2 regions of the Idiomarina sp. PL1-037 genome follow, and region 2 is predicted to be linked to the other one. Evidence: predicted binding sites of a transcription regulator. Region 2 holds the regulator's gene; the other holds the start of a gene.
The links. Region 2 encodes NrdR, which represses ribonucleotide reductase genes. Its sites were predicted from a motif close to AAACACNANATNTNGTGTTT; they were not measured.

Region 1: nrdG (anaerobic ribonucleoside-triphosphate reductase activating protein) is a predicted target of NrdR. The motif match lies at 7,557-7,576, and genes of this name have one in related genera.

The regions. Positions count from the first base shown of each region.
Region 1 is NZ_CP139873.1:238,021-248,816, reverse strand. It holds gene U0358_RS01085 (U32 family peptidase) at 1-427, opposite strand, end outside; gene ubiU (ubiquinone anaerobic biosynthesis protein UbiU) at 433-1,425, opposite strand; gene ubiT (ubiquinone anaerobic biosynthesis accessory factor UbiT) at 1,517-2,014, shown strand; gene hemN (oxygen-independent coproporphyrinogen III oxidase) at 2,049-3,410, shown strand; gene nhaD (sodium:proton antiporter NhaD) at 3,585-5,018, opposite strand; gene nrdD (anaerobic ribonucleoside-triphosphate reductase) at 5,210-7,048, opposite strand; gene nrdG (anaerobic ribonucleoside-triphosphate reductase activating protein) at 7,051-7,524, opposite strand; gene U0358_RS01050 (nitric-oxide reductase large subunit) at 7,896-10,136, shown strand; gene U0358_RS01045 (ATP-binding protein) at 10,330-10,796, shown strand, end outside.
Region 2 is NZ_CP139873.1:2,031,596-2,042,391, forward strand. It holds gene U0358_RS09540 (ketoacyl-ACP synthase III) at 1-562, opposite strand, end outside; gene U0358_RS09545 (YajG family lipoprotein) at 692-1,237, shown strand; gene U0358_RS09550 (peptidylprolyl isomerase) at 1,240-1,830, shown strand; gene U0358_RS09555 (AmpG family muropeptide MFS transporter) at 1,830-3,173, shown strand; gene U0358_RS09560 (ketopantoate reductase family protein) at 3,160-4,077, shown strand; gene ribBA (bifunctional 3,4-dihydroxy-2-butanone-4-phosphate synthase/GTP cyclohydrolase II) at 4,074-5,189, opposite strand; gene ribD (bifunctional diaminohydroxyphosphoribosylaminopyrimidine deaminase/5-amino-6-(5-phosphoribosylamino)uracil reductase RibD) at 5,203-6,330, opposite strand; gene nrdR (transcriptional regulator NrdR) at 6,323-6,772, opposite strand; gene glyA (serine hydroxymethyltransferase) at 6,812-8,068, opposite strand; gene ettA (energy-dependent translational throttle protein EttA) at 8,228-9,892, shown strand; gene radA (DNA repair protein RadA) at 9,943-10,796, opposite strand, start outside.

The sequences.
Region 1 (10,796 bases), 1.0 Mb from region 2:
GGGAAAGTTCAAACGGAACCACCCAGCGAGTCATGCCCATATCAATGAGACGGCGCAGGCTCTGGTGATTATAAATATTAATGGCCGGCCCGGCGGTGAAGTTCAGCCCCTGCTCCTGCAATAAGTTAATAGCGCAGACATCATTGGCTTCGACATCAAACTCGCCATTATCGCAATATTTACCCAGCTCCCTTAGTTCAGCCGGAGCCTCTAGTAGAGTCATTGTCGACAGCGTTACTTTTTTCCCGGCTTCTCTTAGCATCTGCGCTATCGCCAGATAGTCATCCAGCTTTAACTCACGACGCTTACTGCAAACGGTTTCGCCCAGATACACATGGTCAACATCTGATTCCGCGGCTTGCTGGTAAAAATCAAAAACTTGCTGTTTCGGCCAAAAATACAGAATAGGTCCTAATGAAAACTTCATGTTGGTTACTTCCATTTCCGGTGGTACGCGCCGAGCGTCGTTTGACTGCCCTCAGAGAGTGATGACAGAACTGAGTTCCAGTTATCCACTACTTCAAAGTTGTCGGGATCTGCCATGACCGTATCGATAGCCTGACGCCACACCCGGGTAATTTGCGCCACATAAGCCGGACTCCGTTGCCGTCCTTCAATTTTCAACGAAGCAATGCCTTCTTTATAAAGTTGCGGCAACAAGCTTAAAGTGTTCAGGCTGGTGGTTTCTTCCAGCACATTGTAGATTTCATCATCAACCGAGAAACGCCCCTTGCACAAGGTGGGATAACCGGCCTTCTCGTTTTCATCAAAACGGTCGATAAGCACACCGTTAAGTCGAGATTCCAGTTTGTTGTCCTGTTCGTCCCACTCGACAAAAGCTGCAGGCGAGCAGGCACCTGCTGTATTGGGTGACTCACCGGTCAGATAAGAACTTAAGTAGCAACGCCCTTCCGCCATAATGCAGAGGCTACCAAAAGCAAATACCTCCAGCTCGACATCCGTCGTACGCGCCAGTGCCCGCACCTGCTGCATAGACAGCACTCGGGGCAAGACCACCCGCGACACGCCAAACTGCTGGTAGAATCGAATGGCTCCGGCGTTGGTTGCAGAGGCCTGTACCGATAAATGCCGTTCTACTTTCGGGTATCTTTCGGCGGCGTAAGCCAATACAGCTAAGTCAGCGATAATCAGCACGTCGGCACCCGCCAGCACAGCATCATCAACCGCCTGACGCCATTTCTCCCACCTGTTGGCATGCGCGAAGGTATTAATGGCAACGTGCAGTTTACGCCCATGCTTGTGTACATAGTCCGCTGCTTCCGATAGCTTCATCTGGTTTAAATTTAAACCTGCAAAATGACGCGCATTGGTTTCATCTTTTAGTCCCACATAGACCGCATCGGCACCATTTTCTATAGCCGCTTTTAATGCAGGGATACTTCCGGCCGGACACAGCAATTCCATTTAAAACCTCTATTTAATATTTTGTAGCGCACTAATTATTAATTCATTATAGTGCTCGAAATTTTATTTTTTGTTGCAAACGGAGAAAAACATGAATACCACCAATTGGGTATCTTCTATACCTAAATTAATTCGCCCAATAAATAAATTAATTCCGTCTCAATTTATTAACTTTGGATCTGAAAAGTTATTAAACCTTTTATTTAAAGAAGAAATTTTTTCAGGAGAGCTTAATTTTATTTCCGGAAACATAATAGAGATAAAGGTCAAAGACATTGATTTATCTCTATTTTTGACGTTAAAAGGAAATCAACTGAAATCCCTTAAGGGCCCAGTAGAAGCAGACGTACAGCTATCATCAGACGCTGACGCACTGCTTTTACTGATTTACGGAAAGGTTGACCCTGATACACTATTCTTTAATCGAAAACTAATGGTGAAAGGCAATACCGAATTAGGGTTACATTTAAAAAACTTCTTAGACACTATTGAGGTAAATCAAAAGCTACCAAGGGCCTTATATTTAATAGGAGAGCGCTTTAGTGATTTTATTTATAAAGAAAAAGGTGAAACAATACAGATAAGTTAATTAAATAGTTTTTGACTGGGGTCAAGAGGTGGTTATGAGTACAGTTACCTGGGATAAAGAGTTAATAGAAAAATACAATATTAATGGGCCTCGTTATACGTCTTATCCCACAGCGTTAATGCTTTCCGAACAATTTTCAGAGAGCCGCATAGAAGCCGCGCTGAAAAACGCAAATGACGGACTGTGTCTGTATTTGCACTTACCTTTCTGCCACAAGCTTTGCTATTACTGTGGTTGCAATAAAGTTGTTACCCGCCACCAGCATAAAGCCGATAAGTACCTGGATTATCTCGCCCGCGAAATGGCGATGTATCAGCCTATGGTAAAGGACAAGAAGATCCGCCAGATTCACTTAGGCGGTGGCACCCCGACCTTTTTGACCGAACAGCAACTGACCCGCCTAATGGAACTGGTTAATCAGCATTTTACCTTCGCGGATAATCCTGAGGTCAGCATAGAGATTGACCCGCGCAGCTGCAGCGACGAAAAGCTTCGCCATTTACGCGATTTAGGTTTTAACCGTGTCAGTTATGGGGTACAGGACTTCGACAAGAAAGTTCAAATTGCGATCAATCGCGTACAGGATATTGAGCTTATTGCGCATCAGCTAAAACTCAGTAAAGAATTAGGCTTTGAGTCAATTAACTTAGACCTTATTTACGGCCTGCCTTACCAGCGCCCGGAAACCTTTAAGAAGTCTATTGAGCAAGTCATTGAAATGGATCCCGATCGCATTTCGGTGTTTAGCTACGCCCATTTACCCCAGCGTTTCGCCGGGCAGAAAAAAATACCGGAAGAATCCATTCCACAGCCGTCGGTTAAGTTGAGCCTGCTGGAACAAGCCATTACTCAACTGAATAACGCCGGTTATCAATTTATCGGCATGGACCATTTTGCAAAAAAAGACGACGGTCTTGCCATAGCCCAGCGCGAAGGTCGCTTGCAGCGTAACTTCCAGGGCTACACCACCGACGGTCAGGACGCACTGCTGGGCTTAGGTGTTTCATCAATTAGCCAGGTAAACGGTGTGCTGTGGCAACACGAAAAAGAGCTACCGGCTTACTACAAAATGATAGATAACGGACAAAAGCCCATAATAAAAAGCATGGCGTTAAACGATGAAGACAAGCTGCGTGCCGCATTAATTTCTCAGGTTATTTGCCATTTCGAGCTTGATATAGAAGCTTTTAAAGCAGAGTGGGATCTGGACGATTTTTGGGCTCATTTCGCCGAAGCCATACCGCTACTAAAGCCATTCATTGAAGACGGCTTAGTCGACGTTTCCGACAAAAAGCTCCGCGTCACTGACTTAGGTCGCCTCTGGGTTCGCAGCATCTGCGCCTGTTTCGACGAATACCTAGACCACGGCCAAAACCGCTACTCCAAAGTCGTTTAGCTGGCTGGGGGCGGTAACCCGGCCTCGGTTACGCTTGGAGAGCTGATAAGAAAGACGCCGTGAACCCCTCCATGGGGGCTTGGGTGGCGCCATCCAAGCCTTACAGGGACGTACTTGCAGGCGTCTCTCTGAGCCGGAAACCTTAACCGCAAGAGAGTTCTTTCCCCCTCCCCGCTAGCTGAGGAAGGTGGCTTGGTTTAGCCATAGGTGTAGCAGGATGCTGGCTGCGTAACCTATTGCTATTACCGGTGTCCATTTTAGATGCGACATAAAGGTGTAGTAACCTCTGGCTTGTCCCATTAAGGCAACGCCTGAGGCGGAGCCGATAGAAAGCAGGCTGCCGCCGGTACAGCAGGCCAGGGTTATGAGCAGCCAGTGTCCGGTGGACATTTCAGGGTCCATGGACAGTACCGCGAACATCACCGGAATGTTATCTACAAGAGCGGAGACCACGCCAAGAATACTGTTTGCTATGGTTGGGTCTAAACCACCATAAAGAGACTCGGACAGTAAACCTAAGTAACCCATAAAGCCTAAACCACCAACGCATAAGACGATGCCGTAGAAAAACAGCAAGGTGTCCCACTCGGCACGGGAAACCCGGCTGAATACATCGAATGGCACGACACCACCAAGTTGTTGCAGGCGTTTTTGGTCGCCCTCGCGTTCTGCCATTGCCCGTTTGCGCGCCAGCGAACCCGGCAGGGTCATACGCAGGAAGTAGCCGAAGAACTGTAAGTAGCCCAGCCCCATCATCATTCCGAGCACCGGCGGTAAATGCAGCCAAATGTGACATGCAACGGCGGTTGCGACTGTTAATAAGAACAAGAGCGTAATGCGCAAGGCTCCGCGCTTAAGTTCCACTTCTGTATGTAATGTTGTCGGGCTTTTTTTCTCAATAAAGAGGCTCATGATAACTGCGGGTATTAAGTAGTTCACCAATGCAGGCACAACCAGCTGTAAGAACTCAGTAAACTCTACCTTGCCGGACTGCCAAACCATAAGTGTGGTTATATCACCAAATGGGCTATACGCGCCGGCAGCATTCACGGCTATAACAATGCTGGAGCAGCAAAGCGCGACAAACTTTTTATTGCCCTCGGCAACTTTCATGACCACAGCCGACATTAACAGAGCGGTGGTCAGGTTGTCCGCAATAGGCGAAATGAAAAACGCTAAAAACCCGGTTATCCAGAAGAGCTTTCTATAAGTGAAGCCCTTTTTCATCAACCAGGCGCTGAGCGCATCGAACAAACGCCGCTCTTCCAGAGCATTGATGTAGGTCATTGCCACCAGCAAAAACAACATCAGCTCCGCAAATTTTAATAAATTTTCCCGGAAGGCTTCTTCGGCGAGGGCGGCGTTGTCGCCAGTGTAAACAAACCCTATGAGTATCCATATAACTCCTGCCGCTACCAGCACAGGCTTGGATTTTCTCATGTGCAGTTTCTCTTCACCCATCACTAAAATATAAGCAAGAATAAAAATGACGATGGCAGCGTAACCAACGGTCGATGAGGTGAGATCGATACGGTCAGCAGAGGGTTCTGCAGCCAGTACTGATACCGAAAACAGCAGCGAAATGACGGTAAACAGTAATCTTTTCATAGCGTTTTTTCAGTGCAGTTCAGAACCAAAATATAAACTGCACCAACTCTCCTAGTTGGTTGGTGGTTAAGAATGAAAATGGTTGATTATTCCGGCAGGAATTTTCGCGCGGAGATTACCACAAAACTCGAATTTTGAGAGCTACAGAAAGAGGGAAAACTCATCCCTCTCTGTCAGCATTTTGTGCCACTTTAGCTAGCTCTGCGAAATACCCTATTGGATTGTGCCGCACCCACAGCAACCTCTGCAGGCTGCTTGCGATGATAATGACGCAAATGGTGCTCTTTTCGACGGCCTGCACTAAAAGCAGACACTCGTTTTAAGTAACCAATCACCCGGGTTCCGTAATCAATGTCTTCAGAGCCACAGCTGGAACATTCGCTTAAGGTGCGTTTATCAATCTGCTCACAGGCATTACAAATGGTAATTTTGACGTTAATGCAAAAGTAATTACAGCCCGTTTTCGCCGCAATGTTCAGTAAGGACAAATACCCAGAGGTATTGAGCTTTTCATCAAGGTTCAAATGCAATGCCGAACCGCCATCCAGGTATTCAATCAATTCTTTTCCGTGAAGAACCAGTTTATCCAGTGCATTGGCGTCTTCGTCTTCTACGGCATAGAAGTAGGAGTTGTAGCAGTCACGGCTCACTTTATAACCGTCAGATCGATCCCACTTGGCGTTCTTCACGCCCAGGTTTTCTGCTGGCACAAACTCTGTGTTGAACATGTACCCGTATTCTTTTTTAGCGGCCTTGTTTGCGTCATAAATGACTTTTAAATGGCTTTGCACAAAATCTTTATAGGCCTGGTTGTTACCTGCAGTAATCCCCTGCGATTCCGCCGCTTCAACCATGCCGTTAATACCAATAGTCAAAAACTGCTTGTCCATGGTAATAAAGCCGGCGTCATAGACCGTTAACAGACCCGCTTCCTTGTATTCTTCCATCAGTTTTCTGTAAGCCACCTGATATTTGTGGATTTTGCGGACTTCTTCCTCTAAATCTCTGCCATCCTGCACCAAACGGTTCATGTTCATGGTAATGACATTAATAGAGCCTGTCGCAACACCACCGGCACCCAGGGTATAAGAAAAGGTATTGTCGCTAATTTCACTGCGTAGTCGGCAACAGGACGCTAACGAGTCGGCATTGTCAGATAAGTAAACAAAGAAGGAGTTGCCATTTGCCATTTCCCCGGCTATTTTTTCGGCAAATGCCTGATCTTTGCACTGACCGTTGTCAGTTAACATGGCCACAGTCACCACCGGGAAGGTCAATATCGTTTTTTCACGTTCCTTATTAAACCAGTCCAGGAAGAAGTCCTGTAATGCGCTAACCGAACTCCACTCAGGTTTGGTAAAGTCCGCAGGGAAAACAAACTCGCCAAACATACTGTCAAAGTAATGCTGGTCGTAAATGGAAATATTCCAGAATACACTCTGGTAGCCGCGGGCCGCCGCAGGCTGATTCAGCGCATAGACCACGTGCTGCAGGTGGTTTTCAATTTGGTGACGATGCGTATTCAAATAGTCGTAACCGTAGTCTTTGCGGGCAAAGTAGTCGAAGTAGGTTAGAAACTCGACCGTAGCAACAGCCCCGGCAAACTGCGAACTCACGGCAAAAACAAAGTTCACAAAAGTACCGCAGAAAGATTCCAGATGCTTAGGTGCCTGAGACTCGCCACCCAGCCTAGTTAAACCGTCACGTAAAAACGGATACATGGTGACTGAAACACAGTAAGGTTTCAGGCTGGTTTCGTCATGTACGTATATTTCATGATCTTCAATTTGTCGAACGTACTCTTTCGCCAGATCATTACCGAAGAGTTCGCTAATTTTATTACTGACCTGTTTGCGGTTAACCTGCACAAAAAAGTCCTTCATTAACTCGGCTTCAAGCGTTGCTATATTCTTTTGTGTGACGTTGGCGTTTGCATCCATTTTCGAGCCATCGGCCGCGTTTTGAGCATGCAGATACTCGTGAATGAAATCGACTTTGCCAGTGACTTGTTCTTCGTTTAAGCGCAACATAATTATTCTCCTGTTTGAAACTCGCAGTTCAATAGCTGCAATGTCCGTAAGTCATAAAAGCGTTGGTTGGTGGTTGGGCTTTCCAGCCCGCCCCGGGCAGCTATCCACGGCCCTGTTTTTAAATAAGTCAGTTGTTCGCGAAGGGATATAGAGACGCTTTCATAGCCTGTATACAGGCAGGTCTCCAGCCCTTCGTTTCGTATTTGCTTTAATAGTTTCAGTAGTGCTGTGGGCTGCCATTCGCCGCCCAGAAATAAAACACAGGTTATTAATCCACGGTATTTTTGCAGCTGCTGTGCCAGATGCTCCTGGGTTAGAGATGAGCCACTTCCCACCGGCCAGCTATCCACACTATGGCAACCTTTGCACCCCACCGGGCAGCCCGTAATGGTGTAAGCTAAAGTCACTTCTCCCGGAACTTCCTGCCAGACAATTTGCTCTGCACTGTAATGTAGCCTTGTAGGGTAAACCGCCATAAAACACCATATATTGTTATTAATATAAAAATAATCACTACATATTGTGCTTCAGCATAGTTAAGTCTGTTTCGGGTGCATTGATCACGCTCAAGATTTAAGCAAGAAGAAAAAAATGACAGGAGCCTTAAAGAGATACCCATTAAAGGGTAGAAATAACCTTTCGGGTACTTTTGACCATAAAAGTAAAAACAACCTAATAAACTTAAGTTATAAATACCCTTTTGAAATTAAATCCATTATTTATCAGTAAATTAAACTATGGCCTCAATATTGCACTTAGGTGAATGCATAGCGAATTAATCAAAATTCTCTGCTCATAAACCTATGGAGTAACAATATGAAGCTGTTCAGCATCAAGGAGGTCAATTATGGCCGGTTATCGTAAGCTTTGGTGGACGCTAATTGCGGTTCTCGCAATTACCTTTGGACTTTTAGGGTACTTCGGAACAGAAGTTTACCGTGAGGCTCCGCCTATTCCGGATAAGTTCATGAGTACCAATGGCAAAGTCATTGCAACCGAAGAGTCTGTTTTAGACGGGCAAACCGCCTGGCAGTCTGTTGGTGGCATGCAACTGGGTTCCATTTGGGGGCACGGTGCTTACCAGGCGCCCGACTGGACAGCTGACTGGTTACACCGCGAACTTATTGCCTGGTTGGACATTCGCGCGAACGAAGTCTTTGGCAAACCCTACGAACAGCTTGAGGGATCGCAGCAAAATCAACTGGAATACGAGCTGAAAGAAGAGTATCGGACCAATACTTACGATAAAGCTTCAGATACCGTTATTCTCAGTGAGCGACGCATTCAGGCTATTGAGCAGACCGGCGAGTATTACTCAAAGCTGTTCAGCGATGACCCGGAGCTGCGCCCTACCCGCGTCAGCTACGCCATGAAAGAAAATACGCTTCCTTCAGAAGCGCGTCGTGCGGTAATGAACGACTTTTTCTTCTGGACAGCCTGGGCCGCGTCGACAGAACGTTTTGACTCAGATATTACTTATACCAACAACTGGCCACATGAAACCTTGATAGATAACGTGCCTAGCGCGGAGAATATTATCTGGTCAATTGTCAGTGTGATTCTCTTAATTGCCGGTGTCGGCTTCTTAATCTGGGCATGGGCGTTTTTACGTCAACACGACGAAGAAGACCCTGTTGCGCCAGAGCATGATCCCATAGCCAAAATTAAGCTCACGCCCTCACAAAAAGCCTTAGGTAAATACCTGTTTATTGTGGTTGCGCTGTTCTCGCTACAAGTTTTACTGGGTGGATTAACCGCACACTACACAGTAGAGGGACAGGAATTCTACGGCATTAATATTTCCGAGTGGTTCCCCTACTCACTAACCCGTACCTGGCACATTCAGGCTGCCATGTTCTGGATTGCCACTGGGTTCCTGGCTGCAGGCCTCTTTCTTGCGCCGATTATTAATGGCGGTAAAGATCCCAAGTATCAGAAACTGGGTGTCGATATCCTGTTCTGGGCATTGGTGTTAGTTGTTGCAGGTACCTTTATTGGCAACTGGTTAGCCATTGCGCAAATTATGCCTGCACACCTGAACTTCTGGTTAGGTCACCAGGGTTACGAATACGTCGACTTAGGTCGCCTATGGCAAATTGGTAAGTTCCTGGGTATCGTTTTCTGGCTGGTTCTGATGATGCGTTGTGTTGTCGGCGCATTTAAAGTGAAAGGTGATAAAAACTTACTGGCGTTATTTACCGCTTCGGTTGTTGCCATTGGCCTGTTCTACGGTGCCGGCTTCTTCTACGGCGAGCGTACTCATATTTCTATTATGGAATACTGGCGCTGGTGGATTGTTCACCTTTGGGTAGAAGGCTTCTTCGAAGTGTTCGCAACTGCCTCACTGGCCTTTATTTTCCACAGCATGGGCTTGGTTTCCCGTCGCATGGCAACCGTCGCTGCGTTAGCTTCCGCGTCGCTGTTTATGCTCGGTGGTGTACCAGGTACGTTCCACCACTTGTATTTTGCCGGTACAACCACTCCAGTCATGGCCGTGGGTGCAACGTTCTCAGCATTAGAAGTCGTGCCACTGATTGTTCTGGGCTATGAAGCCTGGGAGAACTACAGCCTGCAAAAACGAGCAACCTGGATGCAACGCATTAAGTGGCCGTTACTTTGCTTCGTTGCGGTTGCCTTCTGGAACATGCTGGGCGCGGGTGTACTCGGCTTTATGATAAACCCACCTATTTCGCTGTACTACGTGCAAGGCTTGAACACTACGCCAACTCACGCACATGCAGCTTTATTTGGTGTGTACGGATTCCTGGCACTTGGTTTCGTCCTGTTAATTTTGCGCTACATTCGCCCGAACCTGCAGTTCGATGAAAAACTGATGAAAATGGCATTCTGGACCATGAACATTGGCTTAGCACTCATGCTTTTCACCAGCCTGTTGCCGGTCGGTTTCATTCAGTTCTACGCCGCCGCCAGCGAAGGCTTGTGGTATGCACGCAGTGAAGCCTTTATGCAGCAGCCTCTGCTACAGAACCTACGCTGGTTCCGTACGGTTGGTGATATGGTCTTCATCGTGGGTGCATTAGGCATCAGCTGGCAAGTTGTAAAAGGCTTAAAGCATAAGTCTGACTAACCCTTAATAAACCAAGCTTCTGCAATTGTTGCGGAAGCTTGGTTTTTCTTTTGTGAGGAGTTTACTTGAAGATGTATGAGCCGCCCCCCTAGCACCCTCGCAATAAAGTGATGGATTAATTCGCACTTATTTGTTCCCCTCTTTCGAAATGCTATATCATGTGCCGGAACTTTCACTCAGGACGTCGCCCGGAATGATACGCAACGCTTCTATAATTAATGTCTTCAGAGTATCGCTTGCGCTTATCGTGATTATTGCCAGCGCCTCTTCTCTATCTGCATTCTGGCTTTTGGAAAAATCAGAGCAGGACGCGGAGTTAATTAACGTTGCGGGCTCACACCGGATGAAAGCCTACAAGTTCGCATTACTGCTATCCGCCGGTAAGAATATTAAGGCCAGCAAAACGGCACAAGAAATAGAAACACTCTGGGAACAGCCTCTTCTTCATCGTCACTTCGTAAAAGCCGGCGGGAGTATTCAGCAGTTAGCCAACGACGCTAAAACCGAATGGCAGCGGGTGCACTCGGAAATAGCAGAGCAAGATTTTGCTCGCTTTTCAGAGCAGCAAAGTAACGCTATAGACAACTATGTGAATCAACTCGACACTTTGGTCGGCCGGCTGCAGGAGCATTCAGAAAGACGAATGGAGACGGTTCGTAG
Region 2 (10,796 bases):
CACGGGCATCGGCGTCACAACTGATATGGCTGGCCAGCAAACCAACTTCTTCATCTGAGGCTTCAAGTACCATTGCACCTGCGCCATCGCCAAATAAAACAGCACTTTCGCGTTTAGTCCAGTCCAGAATACGGGTTAAACGTTCAGCACCTATGAGCAAGACTTTTTTATGTGCGCCGGTTTTTATACCTTGAGTTGCAACATGCATTGCGTATAAAAAGCTGCTGCAAGCTGCATTTAGGTCAAAAGCTGCCGCATGTTTTGAGCCAATATTTTGCTGTACTTTAGAAGCGACATTGGGAATAAGTTCATCTGCAGTACAAGTACCGACAATGATGAGATCCAGTTCGTTGGGATCTAAGTCGGCAGCTGCCAAGGCATTGCGTGCAGCAACCGTCGCCAACTCGGATGTACCAACATGGCTTACTCGACGTTCCGAAATACCCGTTCGCGAAACAATCCACTCGTCGGAGGTTTCCAGGAAAGTGGCAAGATCATCATTGGTCATTACAGCCGGTGGCAGACATTTTCCCCAACCGGTAATTTCAGCAAATTTAGTCACGGCAAAACCTTTTACTTCTGTCGGCTAGTATCGTCATAATAGTAAGCTGTTTTATGACAATACGGTTTCACCGTATGATAGCACGAATCGACGTCAGGTGAATGACCGCCATAAAAAAGGATAACGCCTATGTTCCGAACACTATTTGCCGCCAGTTTTTTACTTATGATCAGCGCTTGCCAGAGCCAGCCTGATCCATTAATTATTAGCGCTGACACTGTTGTCGATAAACTAAATACCAAGGTAAACCAATTAAAAGTCACGGATAAACGCTCTTATTCTTATTTATATCGCCATAAAAAAGACGAAGATAAAGCAGCATTCGCGCCTACTTTGAGACCCTTAACCTCGGTTGTTGAAGAGGCTTTACAGCCAGTTACAGGCGCTTATGATGAAAACGGTCTGACATGGTACGTCACCATCGAAAAAGCACTAATTGACGCAACTCTTCATACTGTAAAATACGAGCTCAAGCACAGCATAACCATTCGTGTTGAGGCCACCCGGAAAAATCGTCGCTACAGCAACTTTTATTCCGGAACCTATAACTCAACAGGTGGTCTGAAACCAGCCCAGTCAACTATCGAGCGTCAGTTTAAACAGCTACTGAATTCTGTTCTTACAGACATTGTTAATGATCCTAAGCTGCGTATGCGTGAACAAGAGGACTTTTAATCATGACTTTTCTGAAATACTTTATTGGCCTTGCCGCAGCTCTTCTTATCAGTGTTAGTCATGCTGAAATTCAGCCAGATAACCCATTCCCGCAAGTAAAAATGATAACTTCTGTGGGTGACATCACTGTAGAGCTCAATCGCGATGCCGCTCCGTTAACCGTTAAAAACTTTTTCCGTTATGTCAAAAAAGCACAATACAACGATACTATCTTTCATCGTTTAGTCCCCGGCTTTGTTATCCAGGGCGGCGGCTATGACGAAGATTTTCAGGACAAACCCTCATTTGAAAAAATTGCGAATGAATCCGGTAACGGATTGAAGAACGAATATGGCACAATTGCTATGGCTCGGGAACGTGAACCGCACTCAGGTACCCGCCAGTTTTTCTTTAACTTAAATGACAATACTTCACTTAATCCAGATAATGGTGACTGGGGCTACGCTGTATTTGGCCGTATCGTTGAAGGCTTAGATGTCCTGGAAGCAATGGCTAAGCTTGAATCACAAGCCTATAGTGATGAAGTTGGCTGGGCTGATGTACCTGTCGAGCCGCCTATTCTGAAACGTATAGAGGTTGTACCGCAAAACTGATGGCTTTAACAAAACCGACTTTCTGGCAAGATTTGAAAGTCTACAAACAGCCTCGCGTATTAGTTATTTTTGTTCTGGGCCTTGCCAGTGGTTTTCCGTGGGTGATGATTGGCTCAGCACTTTCAGCGTGGTTGCAGGAAGTCGGCCTTACCCGCTCAACCATTGGTTATTTTGGGGCTGTTTCAGTGGCTTACTCAATAAACTTCTTATGGGCTCCTCTTATAGACAATTTCAAGCTTCCGCTGCTTACCCGCTGGCTGGGTCAAAGAAGAAGCTGGATTTTTCTCTGCCAGATGCTCATAGCGAGCGGCTGTTTCGCATTGGCCTGTCTGGATATTACCAGTAACCTCCATCTGGTCGGAATAATCGCGCTAGGTATTGCAATAAGTTCTGCAACACAAGATATTGCCATTGATGCCTACCGCATTGAGTCTTTTGCAGAAACCGAAGGCCGCCTGCAAAGTGCCGGCGCAGCAATGACAACTGCCGGATGGTGGACCGGCTACAGTGGTTTAGGTGCTCTGCCGTTCTTTTTTGTCGATGGCATAACCTGGCAATGGCAACACGCCTATTTCGGTTTGGGCTGCATCATGTTAGCCCTTGCAGCCGTCGTGCTTTTCGTGCGCCGTACTACTTATCATCAGGAACCAACCATAAAGACTAAGCTGACTCACTTTTGGCCTGCGATGAAAGAAAGAATCAATCTTGTTGTTGTTCAGCCCATCGGAGAGTTTTTTTCCCGCAACGGCGTTAAGCTGGCGTTTTCAATTCTGGCCTTTATCTTTTTGTTTAAAATTGGCGAAGCTTTTCTGGGCCGGATGTCGATTGTTTTCTACAAAGAAATTGGTTTTACTAATGCCGAAGTCGGTACCTATTCAAAATTAGTTACCTGGTGGGTAACGATTGTTTTTGCACTGCTAGGCAGTGCTGTCAATTTACGACTGGGCATAATTAAAGGTCTGCTCATAGGCGGTATCGCCATGGCCTCCTCTAACCTGATGTTCTCGTGGATCGCTCTGGTAGGCCCGGATACAGACCTTTTTCTAAGTGCAGTTTTAATCGACGGTTTTACCAGTGCCTGGTCAACTGTCGCCTTTGTTGCCTTTATCAGTTTACTTTGTAACCGCACCTTTACCGCAACCCAGTATGCGCTAATGGCATCGTTGGGGTCTTTAGGGAAAACCTTACTCTCGTCCTTCAGCGGGCAAATTGTCGATTATATGGATGGCAACTGGGCACTGTTCTTTGTGGTAACCGCTTTAATGGTTATTCCCAGTCTTCTCTTCCTTTGGTTTATCCGTGAACCCATAGCCGAGCTGGAGCGAAAACGTGACGAAGGCTAACCTTAACTGGGTAGTGCTTGGTCCGGGTGCAATCGGCGGACTTATTGCCGGTGCTCTGCTGGAACACGGCCAGTCTGTGTCGCTACTACCGCGTAAAAGCGAGCCGCGAGAAATAAACTGGCAAGTCACGCATAAGCAGTTTAAAGCCGACTACAGTGCTCCGGTTATCACACAACCTTTGGCCGAGAATACTGTGTTCGTTATTGCGGTTAAAGCCTTTGATTTGATTGAAGCTCTGCAAGGCATAACAACATTGCAAGGGTTTAATAAAACCATGCCGGTAGTAATAAGCCACAACGGCTTGGTGGAACTTCCTGAACCGTTAAAAGAACTTAATTTACACCCATTGGTGACAACTCATGGTGCAGTGATAAGCCGAAATGAGAATGGCAAACGTCGTATAGAACACCGCGGTGCAGGCCGAAGCTGGCTAGAGGTCGGCCCTCAAGGTCGGGTCCAGCCGACAAACTTTGCTCCTGGCTTGATTCTGCAACAGGCATTCTCTCCACTTACTCTGGAAGACGATCTAAGTCAGAGACGCTGGTTAAAGTTCGTTATTAATTGCGTTATTAATCCGTTGACCGCAGTTCATCAGTGCGCGAATGGCGAATTACTGAAAAAAAACTGGCAGGCACAAGTCTACAGCCTTGTGACAGAGGCCGTTGCTGTAGCCAATAGTCAAAACGTGTCGCTGACAACTGAGGGGTGCTATAAGGAAGTGCTTTTAGTAGCAAAGGAAACAGCTTTGAACCACTCGTCAATGCTACAGGACGTTAAACAACAAAGACGTACCGAGATACAGCAGTTAACCGGTTATTTAATTAGCGCTGGTAAGAAGGCGGGTGTTGCCACACCAACTCACCAGCAACTACTTGATGAATTCCAACGAAGTTACAGCGATTAGTCTTTATCTTCAATAAAGTCGACCACTTCCAGACCAAAGCCTGACAAAGCAGAGTAACGTTTTGGTGAGCTCATTAAGTGCATTTTATGAATGTTCAAGTCTGCCAGAATCTGCGAGCCTAAACCGACATTCCGGGACGCATTTGACGCCGACGTTGTTGGCTTGTGTTCACCTTTGTCCTGAGCTTCAAACTCACACACCTGAGCAATGATGCTTTCCGGCGTCTGCTGACGACCAATAATAACCAGCACACCATCGTGTTCAGCAATATAGGACATAGCTTTTTGAATTGGCCAGCTGCGTTTTGCTGCGCGCTCAGTTAGAAAGGTATCGTGGAAAGTGTCCTGTAAGTGAACTCGCACATTAGTCACTTTATCTTGTGAGAGATCACCGTGAATAAGAGCATAATGTACCTGCTCATCAATAGTATCCTGATAAGTGATTAAACGGAACTTACCAAATGCCGTTGGCAAATTGCATTCAGCCACTCGCTCTATCGTTTTTTCCTGTATCGAACGGTACTCAATTAAATCGGCAATAGTGCCGACTTTAATACCATGTTCTTTCGCAAAAACTTCAAGATCAGGACGGCGCGCCATGGTGCCATCTTCATTCAGTACTTCCACTATGACAGCCGCTGGTTCATATCCGGCTAAACGCGCGAGATCACACCCCGCCTCAGTATGGCCCGCACGGTTCAACACGCCGCCCGACTTCGCTTTTAAGGGGAAAATATGTCCCGGCATGACTAAATCTTCGGGTTTGGCGTCTTGTTTCACAGCATCCAGAACCGTTTTCGCTCTGTCCGCTGCTGAGATACCTGTCGTTACCCCCTCAGCGGCCTCAATCGACACAGTAAAGTTTGTCGCATAAGGCGCGTTGTTCTTATCCACCATTAACGGCAGGTTCAGTTGTTTACAGCGTTCCTCCGTTAGCGTTAAGCAAATCAGTCCGCGACCGTAACGCGCCATAAAGTTGACAGACTCCGGTGTCACGCACTCGGCTGCAATAATGATATCGCCTTCGTTTTCGCGGTCTTCGTCATCCATAAGGATAACCATTTTACCCTGACGAATGTCTTCGATAATCTCTTCTGTGCTATGCAGTGACATAACGCTTTACCCTTTAATCTTGTGTATGAGGTACTGCTACCAAGCGTTGATCAGGGCCTATCTGCCGACGATCAATAATTTTAAACCTTGGTGCTGAAGCTAAATTCAACGGCTCGTTCATGTCGATAACCGAACGTCCATGATGGCCCAATAACTGACCCGAACTGTAAATCATCAACCTGTCGCATAATTGCTGCTGAATAAGAGCGCCCGCCAAATTCGCCCCACACTCAGTCCATAACTGGTTAATTTCGCGGTTAGCCAACTCAACCATAAGCGCCGGCAGACTCACTTTGCCGTTAGGGTCTGCGGCTATAATTAATTCATGACAATGTGCATGCCGACTGGGTTTACCGGGAGTTGTTCGCACTAACCAAACCGGCGCAGGAGAGTCGAAAACCATGGCCTCATCCTTCACTCGGTGCTGGCTGTCAATAATAATACGCACCGGCTGTTTTATTGGTTCAGGCTGCGCTCTTGATTTCGGCCACTGCTCAACTCGCACTGTCAATTTAGGATTGTCAGCCAGAATCGTTGCAGCACCACTCAGTATGGCATCGGCCTGTGCCCGGAAAAGCTGAACATCACTGCGGGCTGCAGAGGACGTTATCCATTGACTGCGACCATCTGACAACGCCGTTTTTGCGTCCAGTGAGGTTGCCATTTTTAAGGTTACCCATGGCCGTTGTCGCGTCATGCGGGAAATAAAGCCCGGATTCAAACTCTCTGCTGCCGATTGCAGTACACCCACGTCCACAGAAATACCTGCAGCTTTTAAACGCCGAATGCCATTACCACTAACTCGTGGGTTTGGATCCTGCATTGCAACCACAACACGTTTTACTCCGGCTTCAATTAACGCGTCGCAACATGGAGGAGTGCGGCCGATATGACTGCATGGTTCCAGCGTAACGTAGGCCGTTGCGCCCCTGGCTTTTTGCCCGGCCGCGCGCAAAGCATGTGCTTCGGCATGAGGTTCGCCAGCCAGATGATGCCAGCCTTCTCCTACAATCTCTGTGTCAGAAGTAATAACGCACCCCACCGCAGGGTTTGGCCGGGTTGTCATTAGCCCCCGCCGCGCCAGCATTAACGCGCGGTGCATCATTTGATAGTCAAGATACTGCGGGGTTAACTCAGTCATTAAGGCGCGCTATTTCTTCACCAAATTCGCGGATGTCCTCAAACGAGCGATATACGGAAGCAAAACGCACGTACGCCACTTTATCTATCTGCTTGAGGTTTTCCATTACCAGGCTGCCGACAAAATTACTGCTTATTTCACGCTCGCCGGTTGCCCGGATACTGGATTTTATTTTGTTAATGGCCTGCTCCATCAACTCAAGACTCACAGGCCGCTTTTCCAGTGCTCTCAGCAGACCACTTCGGAGTTTATCTTCATTAAATGGCTCGCGGGAACCATCGGTTTTGATAACCCGGGGCATGACCAGCTCAGCAGTTTCAAAGGTTGTAAAGCGCTCCTTGCAATGATTACATTCACGCCGACGACGAACCGAGGCCCCATCCGCAACCAGTCGCGAATCGATAACCTTAGTATCCTGTGTGCCGCAAAATGGACAATGCATTGTCTGACTCCTTTATGTACGCTCTACAACTGTTCGCAATTAACCGTAAACCGGAAACTTCGCGCACAACGCTTTGACCTGCTCGCGGACCTCATTAATTCTGTTTTCGTCAGCAATGTTATCCAGTACATCGCAAATCCAGTTAGCAACTTGCTCAGCTTCCGCTTCTTTAAAGCCGCGGCGAGTAATTGCCGGTGTACCTAAACGCAAGCCAGAAGTGACAAAAGGTGAACGTGGGTCGTTAGGAACCGCATTTTTGTTAACGGTAATGAACGCGTTACCTAAAGCCGCATCAGCGTCTTTACCAGTAATATCTTTGTCAATTAGATCAACCAGGAACAAGTGGTTCTGAGTGCCATTCGATACAATTTTGTAACCGCGCGCCTGCATGGTTTTTACCATGGCATTCGCATTCACTAACACTTGCTTTTGATAGTCTTTAAATTCTGGCTGCAATGCCTCCTGAAAAGCCACCGCTTTACCTGCGATAACGTGACACAGTGGACCACCCTGGTTGCCCGGGAATACCGCGCTGTTTAATTTCTTGTGTAACTTTTCATCGTCGCTGCCGGAAATAATCAAACCCCCGCGAGGGCCCGCCAGCGTTTTGTGCGTGGTGGTAGTGACAACATGAGCATAAGGTACTGGGTTCGGATAAACACCGGCAGCAACCAGCCCCGCTACGTGCGCCATATCAACCATTAAATAAGCGTCGACTTTGTCCGCTATTTCACGGAATTTTGCCCAGTCAACAATGCCCGAATACGCTGAAAAACCGGCGACGATAACTTTCGGTTTATGTTCCAGCGCCAGCTTTTCAACTTCAGCGTAGTCAATTTCACCGGTGGATTCATCCAGGCCGTACGAAACCGCATTGTAGAGTTTGCCTGAAAAATTGACACCAGAGCCGTGTGTTAAGTGACCGCCGTGAGCCAGACTCATACCAAGAAAGGTATCACCGGCTTCCATCATTGCCATAAAGGCAGCGGTATTAGCTTGAGAGCCGGAATGCGGTTGTACGTTTGCGTACTTAGCGCCGAACAATTCTTTTGCGCGCTCAATAGCCAGGTCCTCGACTTTATCGACGAACTCACAGCCGCCGTAGTAACGCTTATGCGGATAGCCTTCTGCGTACTTGTTGGTCAGTTGTGAACCCTGAGCCTGCATTACCCGCGGACTGGTGTAGTTTTCCGATGCAATCAGCTCAATGTGTTGTTCCTGACGTTCAACTTCATCATGCATCGCCTGCCATAAGTCGGCGTCAAAGTCGGCAATGTTCATCTCAGATTTCAGCATTACAGCTCTCCAAATCATTAAATGGTCTTAATTTGCCCAGTATTTTACCTTAAAACACAAATGAGTGCCTAGTTCAGCACAACAAAGTTTGGGGATGTCCGTAAATCACAGTAAACTATGCAGTAACTTTTTTGTTGATAAGAAGGGTTTTACGTCACTATGGCGCAATATATCTATTCAATGTCGCGGGTGAGCAAAGTTGTTCCACCCAAGAAAACTATCTTAAAAGATATTTCACTGTCGTTTTATCCTGGTGCCAAAATTGGTGTTTTAGGCGTTAACGGTGCTGGTAAGTCGACCTTACTAAGAATTATGGCGGGTGTTGATAATGAATACGAAGGCGAAGCCCGTCCCTTAGCGGGCATCCAAATTGGTTACCTGCCTCAGGAGCCTCAGCTGGATGAAAATAAAACGGTGAAAGAAACCGTTGAAGAGGCTGTGGCCGATGTCAAAGAGGCCTTTGCTAAGCTGGATGAAATCTATGCTGCTTATGCAGACGAAAACGCAGACTTCGACGCCTTAGCAAAACAGCAAGGTGAACTCGAAGCTCTGTTGCAGGCAAAAGACGGGCACAATATAGATAACATTCTTGAGCGTGCTGCTGACGCGCTGCGCCTGCCGGAGTGGGATGCGAAGATCGGCAACTTATCCGGTGGTGAAAGACGCCGTGTTGCCATATGTCGCCTGTTGTTATCGAAGCCCGACATGCTGCTTCTTGACGAACCCACTAACCACCTGGATGCGGAGTCTGTGGCCTGGCTTGAACGCTTCCTGCATGACTACAATGGTACAGTGGTCGCGATTACCCACGACCGTTATTTCCTTGATAACGTTGCGGGCTGGATACTTGAGCTGGATCGTGGCCACGGCATTCCGTGGGAAGGCAATTACTCCTCCTGGCTGGAGCAAAAAGAGAAGCGTCTGGAGCAGGAAGAACGCTCTGAAAAAGCACGCCAGCGCACCATTAAGCAGGAACTGGAGTGGGTACGTACTAACCCGAAAGGTCGCCAGGCGAAAAGCAAAGCACGTCTTAACCGCTTTGAAGAACTACAAAGTGGCGATTACCAAAAGCGTAACGAAACCAATGAACTGTTTATCCCACCGGGCCCTCGCTTAGGCGACAAGGTTATTGAGGTTAACGGCATAAGCAAGGCTTACGGCAAGCGCCAGCTAATTGATAACTTAAGCTTTAGTGTTCCCAAAGGCGCTATCGTTGGTATTATCGGTCCAAACGGTGCGGGTAAATCCACTTTATTCCGCATGATCAGCGGGCAGGAGCAACCTGACAGTGGCTCGGTTGAGTTGGGCGAAACCGTGCAATTAGCCAGCGTTGATCAGTTCCGTGACAACATGGATGACAGCAAAACTGTCTTTGAAGAAATTACGGACGGCAACGACATTCTTAAAATTGGTAACTTTGAAGTTAACGGCCGGGCCTATGTTGGTCGCTTTAACTTCCGTGGTACCGACCAGCAAAAACGTATTGGCGAGCTGTCTGGTGGTGAGCGTAACCGTGTGCATTTGGCCAAGCTGTTAAAAGCCGGTGGCAACACCTTGTTACTCGATGAACCTACCAACGACTTAGACGTGGAAACCCTGCGGGCACTGGAAGAAGCGATTCTGGAATTTCCGGGCTCTGTGATGGTTATCTCGCACGACCGTTGGTTCCTTGACCGTATTGCTACACACATTCTGGATTACCGCGACGAAGGCGAAGTGGTGTTCTACGAAGGTAACTACAGCGATTACGAAGCTTATATGAAAGAAAAATTCGGTGAGCAGGCTATGGAGCCGCACCGCATTAAATACAAACCTATTGGTTAATAGACTCGATAGCAAAGGGGAGCTTTATCGCTCCCTTTTTTATTTCCAAATTACATGACATCCAGCGCTTGCTGAAGGTTTTTTACCCCAATCACTTCCATACCCTTGGGCGAGGTTTTGGGCGTATTGCCAATAGGGACAATGGCTTTTTTGAAACCATGCTTAGCGGCCTCGTTTAACCGCTCCAGACCATTAGGTACCGGGCGTATTTCACCGGCCAACCCGACTTCTCCAAACACGATTAACTCACGTGCTAAGGGTTCGCCTTTAAAGCTGGAGACAATAGCTAGCAACAAGGCTAAATCCGCCGATGTTTCTGAGACCTTAACGCCTCCCACCACGTTGACAAAAACGTCCTGATCCGAAACCTGTAAACCGCCATGCCGATGCAGAACGGCCAGCAACAGCGCAAGCCGTGTAGCTTCAAGCCCCACCGCAACCCGCCGCGGGTTAGCCAGTGCCGAGTAATCGACCAAGGCCTGAATTTCAACCAGCAAGGGTCGGGTGCCTTCCCAAATCACCATCACCACAGAACCATTGCCCTGATCTTCAGCGCGTTGCAGGAATATAGCCGATGGATTCGAAACTTCTTTAAGTCCGCCCCCCGTCATCGCAAAGACGCCGAGTTCGTTTACCGCACCAAATCGGTTCTTGGTACCACGCAGAGTTCGATAACGGGAATCTGATGAGCCATCCAGAAGTACGGAGCAGTCAATGCAATGTTCCAGCACTTTTGGCCCGGCCAGATGCCCTTCTTTGGTGACGTGACCGACCATAATAATCGCCACATTTTTTTGTTTAGCGTAACGCGTTAAAAAAGCGGCTGATTCACGCACTTGAGAGACACTGCCCGGCGCCGACTGAATATCGGCCATATGCATCACCTGAATGGAGTCAATGACCA